Pseudoxanthobacter soli DSM 19599: one gene and its partner. The protein of the gene in region 2 interacts with the protein of the main gene of each other region in a pairwise test. Links are inferred from orthologs where the notes say so. Each region holds a gene or a part of one and is shown on either strand. Other genes may lie near its edges.

What was found.
Region 1: the proteins of BUF17_RS12770 (region 2) and topA interact in binary tests that used the Escherichia coli proteins (3 or more experiments, as listed by UniProt). The link is inferred for Pseudoxanthobacter soli DSM 19599 from one-to-one orthologs.

Annotation. Positions count from the first base shown.
Region 1 is NZ_FRXO01000001.1:435,145-441,052, reverse strand. What follows is about bases 1-3,310. They hold topA (type I DNA topoisomerase), read left to right. Parts: upstream 1-362; coding sequence 363-3,110; downstream 3,111-3,310. Other genes in these bases: rnr (ribonuclease R), read left to right, coding at 3,117-3,310; BUF17_RS01865 (hypothetical protein), read right to left, coding at 1-86. Also shown: more of rnr, read left to right, coding at 3,311-5,447; BUF17_RS01850 (DUF983 domain-containing protein), read left to right, coding at 5,444-5,863. UniProt on the Escherichia coli protein: Releases the supercoiling and torsional tension of DNA, which is introduced during the DNA replication and transcription, by transiently cleaving and rejoining one strand of the DNA duplex.
Region 2 is NZ_FRXO01000004.1:553,259-561,155, forward strand. What follows is about bases 1,951-4,651. They hold BUF17_RS12770 (IMPACT family protein), read left to right. Parts: upstream 1,951-2,853; coding sequence 2,854-3,450; downstream 3,451-4,651. Other genes in these bases: BUF17_RS12765 (aldehyde dehydrogenase family protein), read left to right, coding at 1,951-2,513; BUF17_RS12775 (DMT family transporter), read right to left, coding at 3,643-4,494. Also shown: BUF17_RS12760 (thiamine pyrophosphate-binding protein), read left to right, coding at 1-973; more of BUF17_RS12765, read left to right, coding at 999-1,950; BUF17_RS12780 (aminotransferase-like domain-containing protein), read left to right, coding at 4,658-6,025; BUF17_RS12785 (DUF2161 domain-containing phosphodiesterase), read right to left, coding at 6,049-6,756; BUF17_RS12790 (cryptochrome/photolyase family protein), read left to right, coding at 6,986-7,897.

The DNA of each region.
Region 1 (5,908 bases), on a different replicon or contig from region 2:
GAACGGCGCATGTTCGGTGAGGCGGAGGAGGCGGCGGCGGGCTTGCCGCCCTCGATCTTCAACACATCGACACGATCGGCGCTCATGGCTCCGCTGCCCCCTGAAATGTACGCGCAGGCTGGATGTGCGGCGATGGAAGAAATGCTGTCACCGCCACACGATCACTACCAAAGGACGATTGAAATGAAAATGTGTACTTTAAGTTGTATCGTCATGTGAGGCGCGGCCCGCGTCCCTTGGGATGCACGCATGATTTGACAGCGCCCCTCCGATCCCCGATGGTCCGGCGCTGCCCACGCAGTCAGCGGTGAGAGCCGGCCTGCCTCCGCTGATCCGGTTCGGTTGGAATTCGCAAGGTTACGATGCACGTCGTCATCGTGGAATCGCCTGCAAAGGCGAAAACCATCAATAAATATCTCGGCCCGGACTATCACGTCCTGGCGTCCTACGGCCATGTCCGGGATCTTCCGGCCAAGGACGGCTCTGTGTTGCCGGACGAAGACTTCTCCATGAGCTGGGAAGTCGACGCAAAGGCCCAGAAGCGACTTTCGGACATCGCGAAGGCCGTGAAGGACGCCGACCGGCTGATCCTCGCGACCGACCCCGACCGCGAGGGTGAGGCGATTTCCTGGCACGTGCTGCAGGTGCTGCGCGACAAGAAGGCGCTGAAGTCGCAGCCGGTCGAGCGGGTGGTGTTCAACGCGATCACCAAATCGTCCGTGCTGGCGGCGATGGCCAATCCGCGCCAGATCGATGCGCCGCTGGTGGACGCCTACCTGGCGCGCCGCGCGCTCGATTATCTGGTCGGCTTCACGCTGTCGCCGGTGCTGTGGCGCAAGCTTCCCGGCGCCCGGTCGGCGGGCCGGGTGCAGTCGGTGGCGCTGCGCCTCGTCTGCGATCGCGAACTCGAGATCGAGACCTTCGTCACCCAGGAATATTGGTCGATCCTGGTCAGCCTCGCGACGCCGAAGGGCGAGGTGTTCGAAGCCCGCCTCGCCTCGATCGACGGCAGGAAGATCGGCCGCCTCGACGTGAAGACGGCCGAAGAAGCCCGCGCGATCGCCGAGGTGCTCGGCGCCGCGCGCCTGTCGGTGACATCGGTCGAATCCAAGCCGACGCGCCGCAACCCCTATCCGCCGTTCACAACCTCCACGTTGCAGCAGGAGGCCTCGCGCAAGCTCGGCCTGCCGCCGGCGCGGACCATGCAGATCGCCCAGCGGCTCTACGAGGGCGTCGATATCGGCGGCGAGACCGCCGGCATCATCACCTACATGCGAACCGACGGCGTCGACGTCGCGCCGGAGGCCGTCGCTGCGATCCGCGCCGAGATCGACAAGCGCCACGGGCCGCGTTACGTGCCGCAGGCGCCGCGGAAATATGTGACGAAGGCCAAGAACGCCCAGGAAGCCCACGAGGCGATCAGGCCGACCGACGTCTCGCGCCATCCGGCCGACCTCGCGCGCATCCTCGATCCCGAGCAGGCCAAGCTCTATGAGCTGATCTGGAAGCGCACCGTGGCGAGCCAGATGGAATCCGCAGAGATCGAGCGCACCACGGTCGATATCCTCGCCGATGCCGGCGAACGCCGCGCCGAACTGCGCGCGACCGGTTCCGTCGTCCGTTTCGACGGCTTCCTGACGCTCTACCAGGAAGGCAGCGACGACGAAGAGGACGAGGAGGCCCGCCGCCTGCCCGCCATGGCTTCCGGCGATCCTCTGACGCGCAAGGACGTCAACACCAGCCAGCACTTCACCGAGCCGCCGCCGCGCTACACCGAAGCGACGCTCATCAAGAAGATGGAAGAACTCGGCATCGGCCGGCCGTCCACCTATTCGGCCACGCTGTCGGTGCTTCGCGACCGCGAATATGTCCGCCTCGATCGCAAGCGGCTGGTGCCGGAGGACAAGGGACGCCTCGTCATCGCGTTCCTGTCCTCGTTCTTCGAGCGCTATGTCGAATACGACTTCACGGCGAGCCTCGAAGAGCAGCTCGATCGGATCTCGGCCGGCGAACTCGACTGGCGCGAGGTGCTGCGGCTGTTCTGGAAGGACTTCTCGCACGCCGTTGACGAGATCAAGGATCTGCGCGTCTCGCAGGTGCTGGATGCCTTGAACGATGCGCTCGGGCCGCACATCTTCCCGCCCCGGGAAGACGGGACGGACCCGCGCGCCTGCCCGAGCTGCGGCAATGGCCGCCTGTCGCTGAAGGTCGGCAAGTTCGGTTCGTTCATCGGCTGCTCGAACTACCCGGAGTGCCGCTACACCCGCCAGATCACCAAACCCGGCGAGGGCGAGGGGACGGCGGAGAGCGACGGCCCGAAGGTGCTCGGCACCGATCCCGCGACTGGGCTTGAGGTTTCGCTGCGGTCCGGACGTTTCGGCGTCTATGTGCAGCTCGGCGAGGGAGAGAAGCCAAAGCGCTCGTCGCTGCCGCGCGGCTGGGAGGCATCGACCCTCGACCTCGAAAAGGCGCTGGCGCTGTTGTCGCTGCCGCGCGAGGTCGGCGTGCACCCGGAAACAGGTGCTCCGATCACGGCCGGCATCGGACGATACGGGCCATTCATCCAGCACAACGGCACTTACGCGAACCTGCCCTCGGCGGACGAGGTCTTCACCGTCGGCATCAACCGTGCGGTGGCGCTGCTGGCCGAAAAGCAGGAGAAGGGCGGCCGAGGCCGCCCGGGTACCGCGCCGGGCCGAACGGTTGGCGACCATCCGACCCTCGGCGGCGCCATGGTGGTCCGCGATGGGCGTTACGGCCCCTATGTCAGCCTCGGCAAGATCAACGCGACCCTGCCGCGCGGAACCGATCCCGCGACGCTGACCGTCGAGCAGGCGGCCGCGCTGATCGACGCCAAGGCCGAGAAGTCACCCGCCAAGCCCACGCGCGGCAAGAGCACGGCCTCGAAGACCGCTGCGGCAGACGGCGAGGCCCCCGCCAAGACGGCCAAGCCCAAAGCCGCGAGCAAGTCTTCAGGTGGCAAGGCCTCCGCCGCCAAGCCCGCGGGCGCCAAATCTGCGAGTGCCAAGTCTGCGAGTGCCAAGTCTGCAGGCGCAAAGAAAGCACCGGCGAAGGCCAAGGCCGGCGCGGCCGGCGGCGAAGCGGGGTGAGCGGCAATGGCATCTCCCCGCAAAGGCTCGGCCGAGGGGGAGTTTCCGTCCCGGCAGGAAATCCTGACCTATCTGCGCGAGCACCCGGGCGAGGCGGGCAAGCGTGAGCTTTCCCGCGCGTTCGGCATCAAGGGCGCCGCGCGGATCGCGCTGAAGCGGATCCTGAAGGAACTGGAAGCCGAGGGGCTGGTCGAGAAGCGCCGTGGCCGCCTGATCCAGCCGGGCGACCTGCCGCCCGTCGCGGTTCTGGCCGTCGTCGAGCGCGACGCCGACGGCGAACTCGTGGGTGAGCCCGTGGCGTGGGACGCCTCGAAGGGCGCTCCGCCGCGCATTCCCATCATGGCCGAGCGCCGCCGCATCGTCGGCCCCGCTCCCGGCATCGGCGACAAGGTTCTGGCCCGCCTCGTCGAGCCGCCGCCGGGGCTGGAGGTCGTCCGCGTCGGACGGGTAATCAAGGTGATCGACCGGCGCGCGGACGCCGTGCTCGGCATCGTCCACAATCCACCCGGCGCACCGGCGCCGCGCGTGCTGCCGGTGGACAAGAAGCGTGCCCAGGAACTGGAGATCGAGCCGGACGGGCTTGCGGGCGCCGAAGATGGCGACCTCGTCTCCGTCAGCGTGACCCGCGTCGGCCGCTACGGTTTGCCCCGCGCGCGCATCGTGGAACGGATCGGCTCCTTCAAGTCGGAACGCGCGGTCTCGATGATCGCGATCCACACCCAGGGCATCCCGCACATCTTCCCGGCGGAGGTGCTGGCGGAAGCGGAGGCGGCCCGCCCGGCGACGATGGCCGGCCGCGAGGACTGGCGGAAGCTGCCGCTCGTGACCATCGATCCGCCGGACGCCAAGGATCACGATGACGCGGTTCACGCCGAGCCGGACGAGGCGGACGACAATGCCGGCGGCTGGATCGTCACGGTCGCAATTGCCGACGTCGCCTATTACGTGCGCACGCGCTCTGCCCTCGATCGCGAGGCGCTGATCCGCGGCAACTCGGTCTATTTCCCGGACCGCGTCGTGCCGATGCTGCCGGAGCGCATCTCCAACGATCTCTGTTCGCTGAAGGAGAACGTCGACCGCCCTGCCCTCGCCGTTCGCATGGTGTTCGGCAAGGACGGACGCAAGCGCTCGCACACCTTCCACCGCATCATGATGCGCTCGGCGGCGCGCCTCGCCTATGCCGAGGCGCAAGCCGCGATCGACGGATTTGCGAGCGACCGCACCGGCCCGATGCTGGAACCGATCCTGAAGCCGCTTTGGGAGGCCTACGCGGTCCTCAAGCGTGGCCGCGACGCCCGGGAGCCGCTCGATCTCGACCTGCCCGAGCGCAAGATTCTTCTGAAGACGGACGGCACGGTGGACCGCGTCGTCGTGCCGGAACGCCTCGATGCCCACAAACTGATCGAGGAGTTCATGATCCAGGCCAACGTCGCGGCCGCCGAGACGCTGGAGCGGCACCGCATCGGCCTCGTCTATCGCATCCACGACGCGCCTTCGCAGGAGAAGCTGTTCTCGCTGTCGGAGTTCCTGTCGACGCTCGACTTCAAGCTCGCCAAGACCGGCAACCTGCGCCCGTCGCAGTTCAACGGCATCCTGGCGCGCTTCGCCGACACGCCCAATGCCCACCTCGTCAACGAGGTGGTGCTGCGCTCCCAGAGCCAGGCGGAATATTCGCCGGTCAACATCGGCCATTTCGGCCTGAACCTGCGCCGCTATGCCCACTTCACCTCCCCGATCCGCCGCTATGCCGACCTGATCGTCCATCGCGGGCTGATCCGGGCGCTCGGCCTTGGCGCGGACGGCCTGACGGAGGAACAGGAAGCGCGGCTCGACGCGATCGGCGCGGACATATCGGCGACAGAACGCCGCGCGATGGCGGCCGAGCGCGAGACAATCGACCGGCTCATCGCGCTCTGGCTGTCCGACCGGATCGGCGCCCGGTTCACCGGCCGCATCGGCGGCGTCACCAAGGCCGGGCTGTTCGTTACGCTGAACGAGACCGGGGCCGACGGCTTCGTGCCGGCCGCCACGCTGGGCGCGGATTATTACCACTTCGACGAACCGAGCCGCGCGCTCATCGGCCGCGCGACGGGCGAGACGTTCCGCATGGGCGATCCGATCGAGGTGCGCCTCGTGGAGGCCGCGCCGTTCGCCGGCGCTCTTCGGTTCGAGGTGCTGAGCGAAGGCACCCACGGCACTCCGACCCGGCTGCCGCGGGGCCCGATGCGGCGGCCCGGCGGAGCGGCAGCGGTTGCGCGAAGCCACAAAGCGGGCAAAGGTGGCGCGTTCGAAAAGGGTAAAAAGCCGGGTAAACCCGGTGGAGGCAGAAAGCGATGATCGAATATGGCGGAGCGACGGTGCCGGCAGTGGTCGAGCGCCGGTCGCTCGCGACGGCGATCCGGCACGGCCTTTTCGGCCGCTGCCCGCATTGCGGTGTCGGCCGGCTGTTCAAGGGCTACCTGACGGTCGCCGACCATTGCAGCGAATGCGGGGAGGCGTTTCATCACCACCGCGCCGACGATGCGCCGCCCTACATAACCATCTCCATCGTCGGACACCTGATCGTCGGTCTGATGCTGTCGGTCGAAGTCGCCTGGCATCCGCCGCTCTGGGTTCACACGGCGCTCTGGGTGCCTCTCACAATCATCTCGGCCCTCGTCCTGCTGAGGCCGGTCAAGGGCGCGGTCATCGGGCTGCAATGGGCGCTGATGATGCACGGGTTCGATCCGAACGCGCCGAAGGAAGACGAATGACCGCGGCGCCGGTTGGAGCCGCCGTCGCTGGCAAGCATGGGAACA
Region 2 (7,897 bases):
GAAAGCGAGCCAGAACACCGCGAACAACTGGACGCTGCCGACCGCGAGCCAGGCGACCATCACCATTGACGACGATCCGCAGGAGCATGGCCGAACCTTCCGGCCGACCGTCGCGCTGTTCGGCGACATCCGCGAAGTGCTTCGCGAGCTCAATCCCATGCTCGCGGCGCGCACGATGCCGGAGTGGCAGGCCCGCGTCTCGGCCGTTCAGGCAGAACAGGCCGGCATCATCGCGGCGGACATGGCATCGACGGCTGTGCCGCTCCATCCCGGCCGCGTGCTGAAGAGCCTCGCCGCCCGCCTTGGCGAGGACGATGTCGTCATTTCCGATGCAAGCTTCGCTTCCGGCTGGATCGGCCAGTACCTGCCGGCGAAGAAGGCGGCCCGCCGCTTCCTCTACGCCCGTGGACAGGGCAGCCTCGGCTATGCCGTCCCGGCCTCCATCGGGGCCTCAATGGTCCGCCCCGGCCGCCATGTGGTGACGATCTCCGGCGACGGAGGGTTCTCGTTCGCGATCGGCGAACTCGCCACCCAGGCCCAGAACGGCTTTCCCGTCGTCAACGTGGTGTTCAACAACGGCACGCTCGGCTGGCTGCAGATGTGGGAGAAGATCTTCTACAACGGCACCCGCCTCTCGGTGGATCTGGAATCGAACCTCGCGCGGCCGAGTTACGGGGCTGCCGGCGCCGGGCTGGGTCTCAAGGCGTTCTTCGTCAACCACCCGGACGAGATCGACGCCGCGCTCGACGGCGCATTCGCCCATGACGGCCCGTCCGTCGTCGAAGTCCGTACCGATCCGACGGCGACCCCGATCCACAGCCTGCGCCGCCGCCTCGAGAACCCCAACCCCGAACAGAAGCGACCCGGCACCGTGTATGCGCTGCGGGCTTGGAAGCAGTCGCCCGACTTGCCCGAACCCGTTGCTTCCGGGCCGGAGGCAGCGGAACACGCACCCGCGCTGATCGACGGCTGACGTAACAGTCCAGGAGGAAACATCCATGACCGTACAACAAAAAATCATCGTGGCCGAAGGCCCCGCGCCGTCCGCAGCCACTGCCGCGTTCCTCGCAGCCGATCATCGCCTCTTCATCGGCGGACGTTGGGTCGAGGCGGCGGAAGGCGGGCAGCTCGATGTCGAGAACCCCGCAACCGGCGAGATCGTCGCCCGGGTGCCCGCAGGCACTGCCGCCGACATCGACGCTGCCGTCGCAGCCGCGCGCCAGGCATTCGACCACGGCCCGTGGTCGCGCATGACGCCGTCCGAACGTGGCCGCCTCGTATGGAAGCTCGCCGATCTCCTCGAAACCCACGCCGACGAATTTGCCGAAATCGATTCCATCGACAACGGCAAGCCGGTGACCGATGCACGCGCGGTCGACGTGGCCTTCTCGTGTGAGTTGCTGCGCTATATGGCGGGCTGGTCCACGAAGATCCATGGCCAGACGATCGCGCTGTCCTCGTCCGCGCCGTTCCATGCCTACACGCTCCGCGAGCCGGTGGGTGTCGTCGGACAGATCGTGCCGTGGAACTTCCCGCTGATGATGGCTGTCTGGAAGGTGGCGCCGGCGCTCGCGGCCGGCTGTACCATCGTGCTGAAGCCGGCGGAACAGACCCCGCTGAGCGCCCTCCGGCTGGCCCAGCTGGTCGAGGAAGTCGGCTTCCCGGCGGGGGTCTTCAACGTCGTGACCGGGCTCGGCGAGACCGCGGGAGCGGCGCTGGCGGCGCACCCGGACGTCGACAAGGTGGCCTTCACCGGCTCGACCGAGGTCGGCAAGCTGATCCTGGGCTCGGCCCGCGGCAACCTCAAAAAGGTGTCTTTGGAACTCGGCGGCAAGTCGCCGGTCATCGTGTTTCCCGATGCCGATCTCGACGTCGCGCTCGCCGGCGCTGCCTCGGCGATCTTCTACAACATGGGCCAATGCTGCACGGCCGGCTCCCGGCTCTATATCCATCGCAAGGTGTATGATCGCCTGATGGCGGGCATGGCGGCCGAGGCGGCCAGGCTGCCGGTCGGCGTCGGCCTGGACCCGGCCACCCGCATCGGCCCGCTGGTCTCGGCCGAACAGCTCGCGCGCGTCTTCGGCTATATCGAGGCCGGGCAGCGGGAGGGGGCAACCGTGCTGACGGGCGGACGCCGCATCGGCGACCGCGGCTTCTTTCTCGAACCCACCGTCCTCACCGGCACCACACCCGGGATGTCGGTGGTCCGGGAGGAGATCTTCGGGCCGGTGGTCTGCGCGATGCCGTTCGACGACGACGACATCGATGCGATCGTCGCCGAGGCGAACAGCTCCATCTACGGCCTCGCGGCGAGCCTTTACACGCGAGACCTCAGCAAGGCCCATACGGTCGCCCGACGCCTGAAGGCCGGCACCATCGGCGTCAATGTCCACCACGTGGTCGATGTCGCGTTGCCGTTCGGCGGCTTCAAGCAGTCCGGCTGGGGCCGCGAGATGGGCTACGCGGCGATCGAGCTCTATACCGAGACGAAGTCGATCGCGGTCGCACTCTGACGCCGCAGATCGGCCGCCGCCTGCCCGCGAGGAGCCCCGGTGCCAGGGGCTCCTCCACGGCGCCTGCGCGATGCGGCATCACAAGATACCCCTCAAGGCAAAGCCGGCCGCCACTCAACTGGTCGGTGCTGCCATCGCGAGCGGCATTGGTGACACCGCCGAGCACTCAAGCGGCCATCGGCTTGCCATCGACCGACGTGAACACGACTGCCTCGAAAGTCCAGATCAGCTTTCGCCAGATCTTCGCTTCACAGGCTTCTTCGTCGTCGGCGTTCGCAGAGATCTTCACCGGTGCGGCAACCCCGTAGTGTCTGAGATCGAGGTCGTGCTAGACGAGCGCATGGTCGAGCGCTTCACCCTCGTCGAACGCACTGCACGCGAGCAGGAAATCAAGAAGAGCCGCTTCATCGCGGTCGCCGGTCCCGTCGAGGACGAGGCGGCTGCGAAGGCGTTCATCGCGGCATTGTCGGATCCGGCAGCCAGTCACAATTGCTGGGCGTGGCGCCTGGGCCAGAACTACCGCTTCAACGACGACGGAGAACCGGGCGGAACTGCCGGCAAGCCGATCCTTGCAGCCATCGACGGCCAAGGCCTCGACTACGTCGCCGTCGTCGTGAGCCGCTGGTTCGGTGGCGTTCTTCTCGGAAGCGGCGGCCTGATGCGAGCCTATGGGGGAACGGCGGCCCTTTGCCTGCGCGAGGCCGAGAAGATGGCCCTCGTCGATAACGTTTCCGGAACAGTCGCGTGCGGATTCAGTGAGCTGACGCTCGTCCAGGCCAGGCTCGGCTCACTCTCCGGTGTGCAGGTCGGGGTTCAGGCTTTCACGGATACTGGCGCCATCCTGTCGGTATCCGCACCGAAGCCGGAAGCCGGCAATGTCGGCGAACTGGTTGCCAATCTGACGAGCGGACGTTCGGTGATGCACTGGAAGGAATGATCACGGCGACCGGGAATGCGGGATGGGCATAACGGAAGAAAGCGTCGATCTTTCCCCACCGAAGCCGATTTTGCGACGGACGACATGTCGATCGCGGCGCATGGGGCATAAGGTGGGAAGCAGGCGGCAAGACCCGCACGACGCCGACAACGCGGCAGGGAACGCGCCAGCGAGGATATCAGCCGTCGATGGTCAGGCGAACCGCCGTGCGCCGGCGACGCAAACCACGACGAAGCCGGTGGCGGCGATCATTGTCCACGATACGTGGTCTCCCACAATGAGCGCGGCAAGCGCCAGCCCGAAAAAGGGCTGAAGCAGTTGCAGCTGCCCTACGGCGGCTATGCCGCCAAGCGCAAGCCCGCGATACCAGAAGACAAAGCCAATGAGCATGCTGAAAACCGAGACATAGGCAAGGCCTGCCCATGCCTCGACTCCGATCGGCGACAGCGCTTCCGGCCTCGTGGCCGTGGCGATCGCCGCCATCGGCAGGAGCGCGACCAGTAACGCCCACGAAATAACCTGCCAGCCGCCCAGGCGACGCGACAACCGCGCGCCTTCGGCATAGCCGAGACCGCACAGCAGCACCGCCCCGATCATGAGCATATCGCCGGCGACAGACGTCGAAACACCATTGCCGATCGCAAAGCCGACGACGGTCCCGGCACCGGCGAGAGAGAACAGCCAGAAGGCCGCCCTCGGCCGTTCGCCGCCACGCACCACGCCGAACAGGGCCGTCGCCAAAGGCAGCAGGCCGATGAAGACGACGGAGCGCGCGGCAGTGATGTGCTGGAGAGCAAGCGCCGTGAGCAAAGGAAAGCCGATCACAACCCCCGCGGCGACGACGACCAGAGGCACGACGTCCGTAACGGCAGGCCGTTTCTGGGGCATGAGGCGCAGCAGACAGGCCCCGAGCAGCGCGGCGATGACCGCGCGCGCGGAGGTCAGAAACAGAGGCGAGAAGCCGGCGACCGCAAGCCGCGTCGCCGGCAGCGAGCCGCTGAAGATGATGACGCCGATCAGACCGCTCCACCAGCCACGCGCCAAGGTGCCCTCCTCCTTCGATTTCTCCCTGCGATACGCGCAGCAGGCTGGCGGCGACAGGCACGCTTACGTACCATCACACCGAACAGTTGGGTGATACGGAGCCATACAGTTGATCGCGCACGAGCCTTCTGTAGCGCCGGCGCAGGGGCGCACGGAGATGGTGATGCAGGCGATCCGCCGCATGATCACGAGCCAAGCGCTTGCACCTGGCGACAAGCTGCCCTCCATCCGCAGATTTGCCCGCGACAAGGGGGTTTCACCATCGACCGTGGTCGAAGCCTATGACCGCCTCGCTGCCGAAGGCCTGATCCGCCCACGCCCGGGATCCGGCTTCTATGTCGCGGCCTTACTCGACCCCACGGACAGCAGCGCGGCCCGCGAGTCGACCGACCGGGCGGTCGATCCCTTCTGGGTGTCGCGGCAGTCGCTCGATGCAGGCCGGGAAACGCCGCGGCCCGGGTGCGGCTGGCTTCCCCCGGACTGGATGCCTCTTGCCGCCGTCCGGCGCGCGATACGCGCCGCGGCGAAGATGGACGATGCCACGCTGGTCGAATACGGCTCCACGCACGGCTCGCTCGCATTGCGTCGCATGCTCGTCCGTCAATTCGCGTCAGAAGGAATCGAAGCGGACGCCGGGCAGATCCTGCTGACGAGTTCCGGCACGCAGGCGATCGATCTGATCTGCCGCCATCTTCTGCGGCCCGGCGACACGGTGCTGATCGACGATCCCTGCTATTTCAACTTTCGAGCGCTGCTACAGGCGCATGCGGTGCGGATCGTCGGCGTACCCTATACACAGACCGGCCCGGACATCGCCCTGTTTCAGGACGCGCTCGCGACGCACAAGCCCCGTCTCTATCTCACGAACTCCGCCCTTCACAACCCGACCGGGGTGACCCTGTCACCCAAGGTTGCCCATCGGATCCTTTCCGCGGCAGCGAGCCACGATCTCATGATCGTCGAGGACGAGATCTTCGCGGACTTCGAGCCGGACCGCTCGGTCCGGCTTGCCGCGCTAGACGGGCTCGGGCGCGTGATCCGCATCGGCAGCTTCTCGAAAACGCTCTCGGCCTCGATACGATGCGGATACATCGCCGCAAGCCCCGAACTGGTGGAGGCACTGGTCGACCTTCAGCTGGCGACGGGGTTCGGAGGCCCGAGCCCGCTCGCTGCAGAACTCGTCCTGCGCACCCTCAGCGACGGCAGCTATTACAGGCACCTCGGCAGCCTGCGGTCCCGGCTTGCCAGACGGCGCCGCGAGATTGTCGCCGACCTCGCAAAGTTGGGCGTTCATCCCTGGACGTTGCCCCGTGGCGGCTTTTACCTCTGGTGCCGGTTGCCGGATGCCGCTGACGCATCGGAGGTGGCGAGGCGCGCGTTGCGCGACGGCATCGTCCTCGCTCCTGGAAACGTCTTCAGCGTCGCGCAGACGGCGGCCGATTTCATGCGCTTCAACGTCGCTCAGATGAACGCAGACGTCCTCCGGCAGTTGCAGAAAGCGATGGATCAGGTGTTGACGGGATCAGAATAGATCGGCCCTGCGAAGGGGTGACGTCATACGCTTGGCGCCTCCGACACATCGCCCGCCGGCACGCCGTCGCCGGACGCGGGCGCGGCAGGAAGCCAGGACGTCAATGCGAGGCGACCGGTGTCGGTCAATGCATATACACCCCGTTCCGAACGCTCGAACCAGCCATACACATTGCGGCGCAGGATTTTCTGGGCATCGGGGACAGAGCGCTTCAGGTCGCGCGGTCGCTGCGGTGAGGACGCCATCGCGGCGGCACACGCCAGCGCCTGCTGCCTGTAGGCGGTCATGACGGGCTTGCGGGTGCCGCCGCCGGCGACGGGATCGCCCTGGCGACGTTTGTGCTCCTCCACCAGTCTTGAACGTCGGCGGGAATCCTTTCGTGGCATCGGCGCGGTCGGAGAAACGAGGATTTCGACCCGGCCGCACGTCGAAACACCCAGCAGGCCAAAACCGAGGCGTCGGCAGAGATTGCGGTAGCGCGGATCGCTTTCACGCCCCTTGCCCCGGACGGAAAGTTGCGCCGCCAGCCAGACCTCGTCTCCGATGGCCGCCCGGTCCACGCCCTGAAGAATGAGTTCGAGATTGAACGCCATTTTCAGTTCGACGATCACCACCACCGTCGGATCGCCGTCCCGCAAGCCGACGACGTCGCAGTGTCCGACTTCGCCCTTCACGGTGTAGCCGAACTGTTCGAGGAAACGCTTGACGGGCAGATACAGGGACGTTTCCACGTCAGGCCTCCGGTTCCGAGCCTGCTGAGCATGGCCGGCCAGAGGTTTAGGACCGGCAAACACAGCCCAGCGACCGGTGGATGCCAACCGAAAATCAGGCCTCGCAAGCGAACCGAAGCTACCGCAAGCGCAACAAGTCGATGAAGCGGGTCCGTCCGTCATTCGGCCTTGGTCGGTCTACGCCTCCTTCAGGCTGATCCGGACGTCCCGGCAGCCCGTACAAACTCCCATGTCGCTCGACAAGACCATCCTTTCTCGCGGGGGCCATGCCCGTTCGGCGGGCCATTTGCGCTTCGTGCTCGGCGACCAGCTGACGCGCGAAGTGTCGTCGCTGGCCGGTCTCGACCGTGTCCACGATATCGTGCTGATGGTGGAGGTGGAGGCCGAGGGGCGCTACGTTCCGCATCACAAGCAGAAGATCGCCTTCCTGCTTTCCGCAATGCGCCATTTCGCCGAGGCGCTGCGCAGCGAAGGCGTCCGCGTCGACTACGTCCGCCTCGACGAAGCCGGAAACACCCATAGCTTCTCGACTGAACTCGCGCGCGCAGTTGCCCGTCATGCTCCGGCATCGGTCATCGTCACAGAGCCGGGCGAATGGCGGGTCAGAGAAATGATGTCGGACTGGGCCGAAAACCTCCCGGTGCCCGTCGAGATCCGGGAGGACGACCGCTTCATCTGCTCGCATGCCGAATTTGCCCGATTGGGCCTGGCTCGGAAGACGGGCCGCATGGAGTATTTCTATCGGGAGATGCGCCGCAGCACCGGCATCCTCATGCACGAGGGCGCGCCGGAAGGCGGACGATGGAATTTCGACCCGGAGAACCGCCGGGCGCTGCCGCGCGGGAAGTCCATTCCCACACGTCGGCGCTTTGCCCCTGATGACATCACCCGGGACGTCATCGCGCTGGTTGCGGCACGCTTCGGCGATCATTTCGGCGATCTGGAAGACTTCGGCTGGGCCGTCACGCGCCAGGATGCGTTACGAGCGCTCGACCATTTCATCACGGTGGGCCTGCCGGATTTCGGCGACTATCAGGATGCGATGAAGGGGGGCGAGGATTTCCTGTTTCACAGCCTGATCTCGCCCTATCTGAACTGCGGCCTGTTGACCGCGCGTGAGGTCTGCGCACGCGCCGAGGCT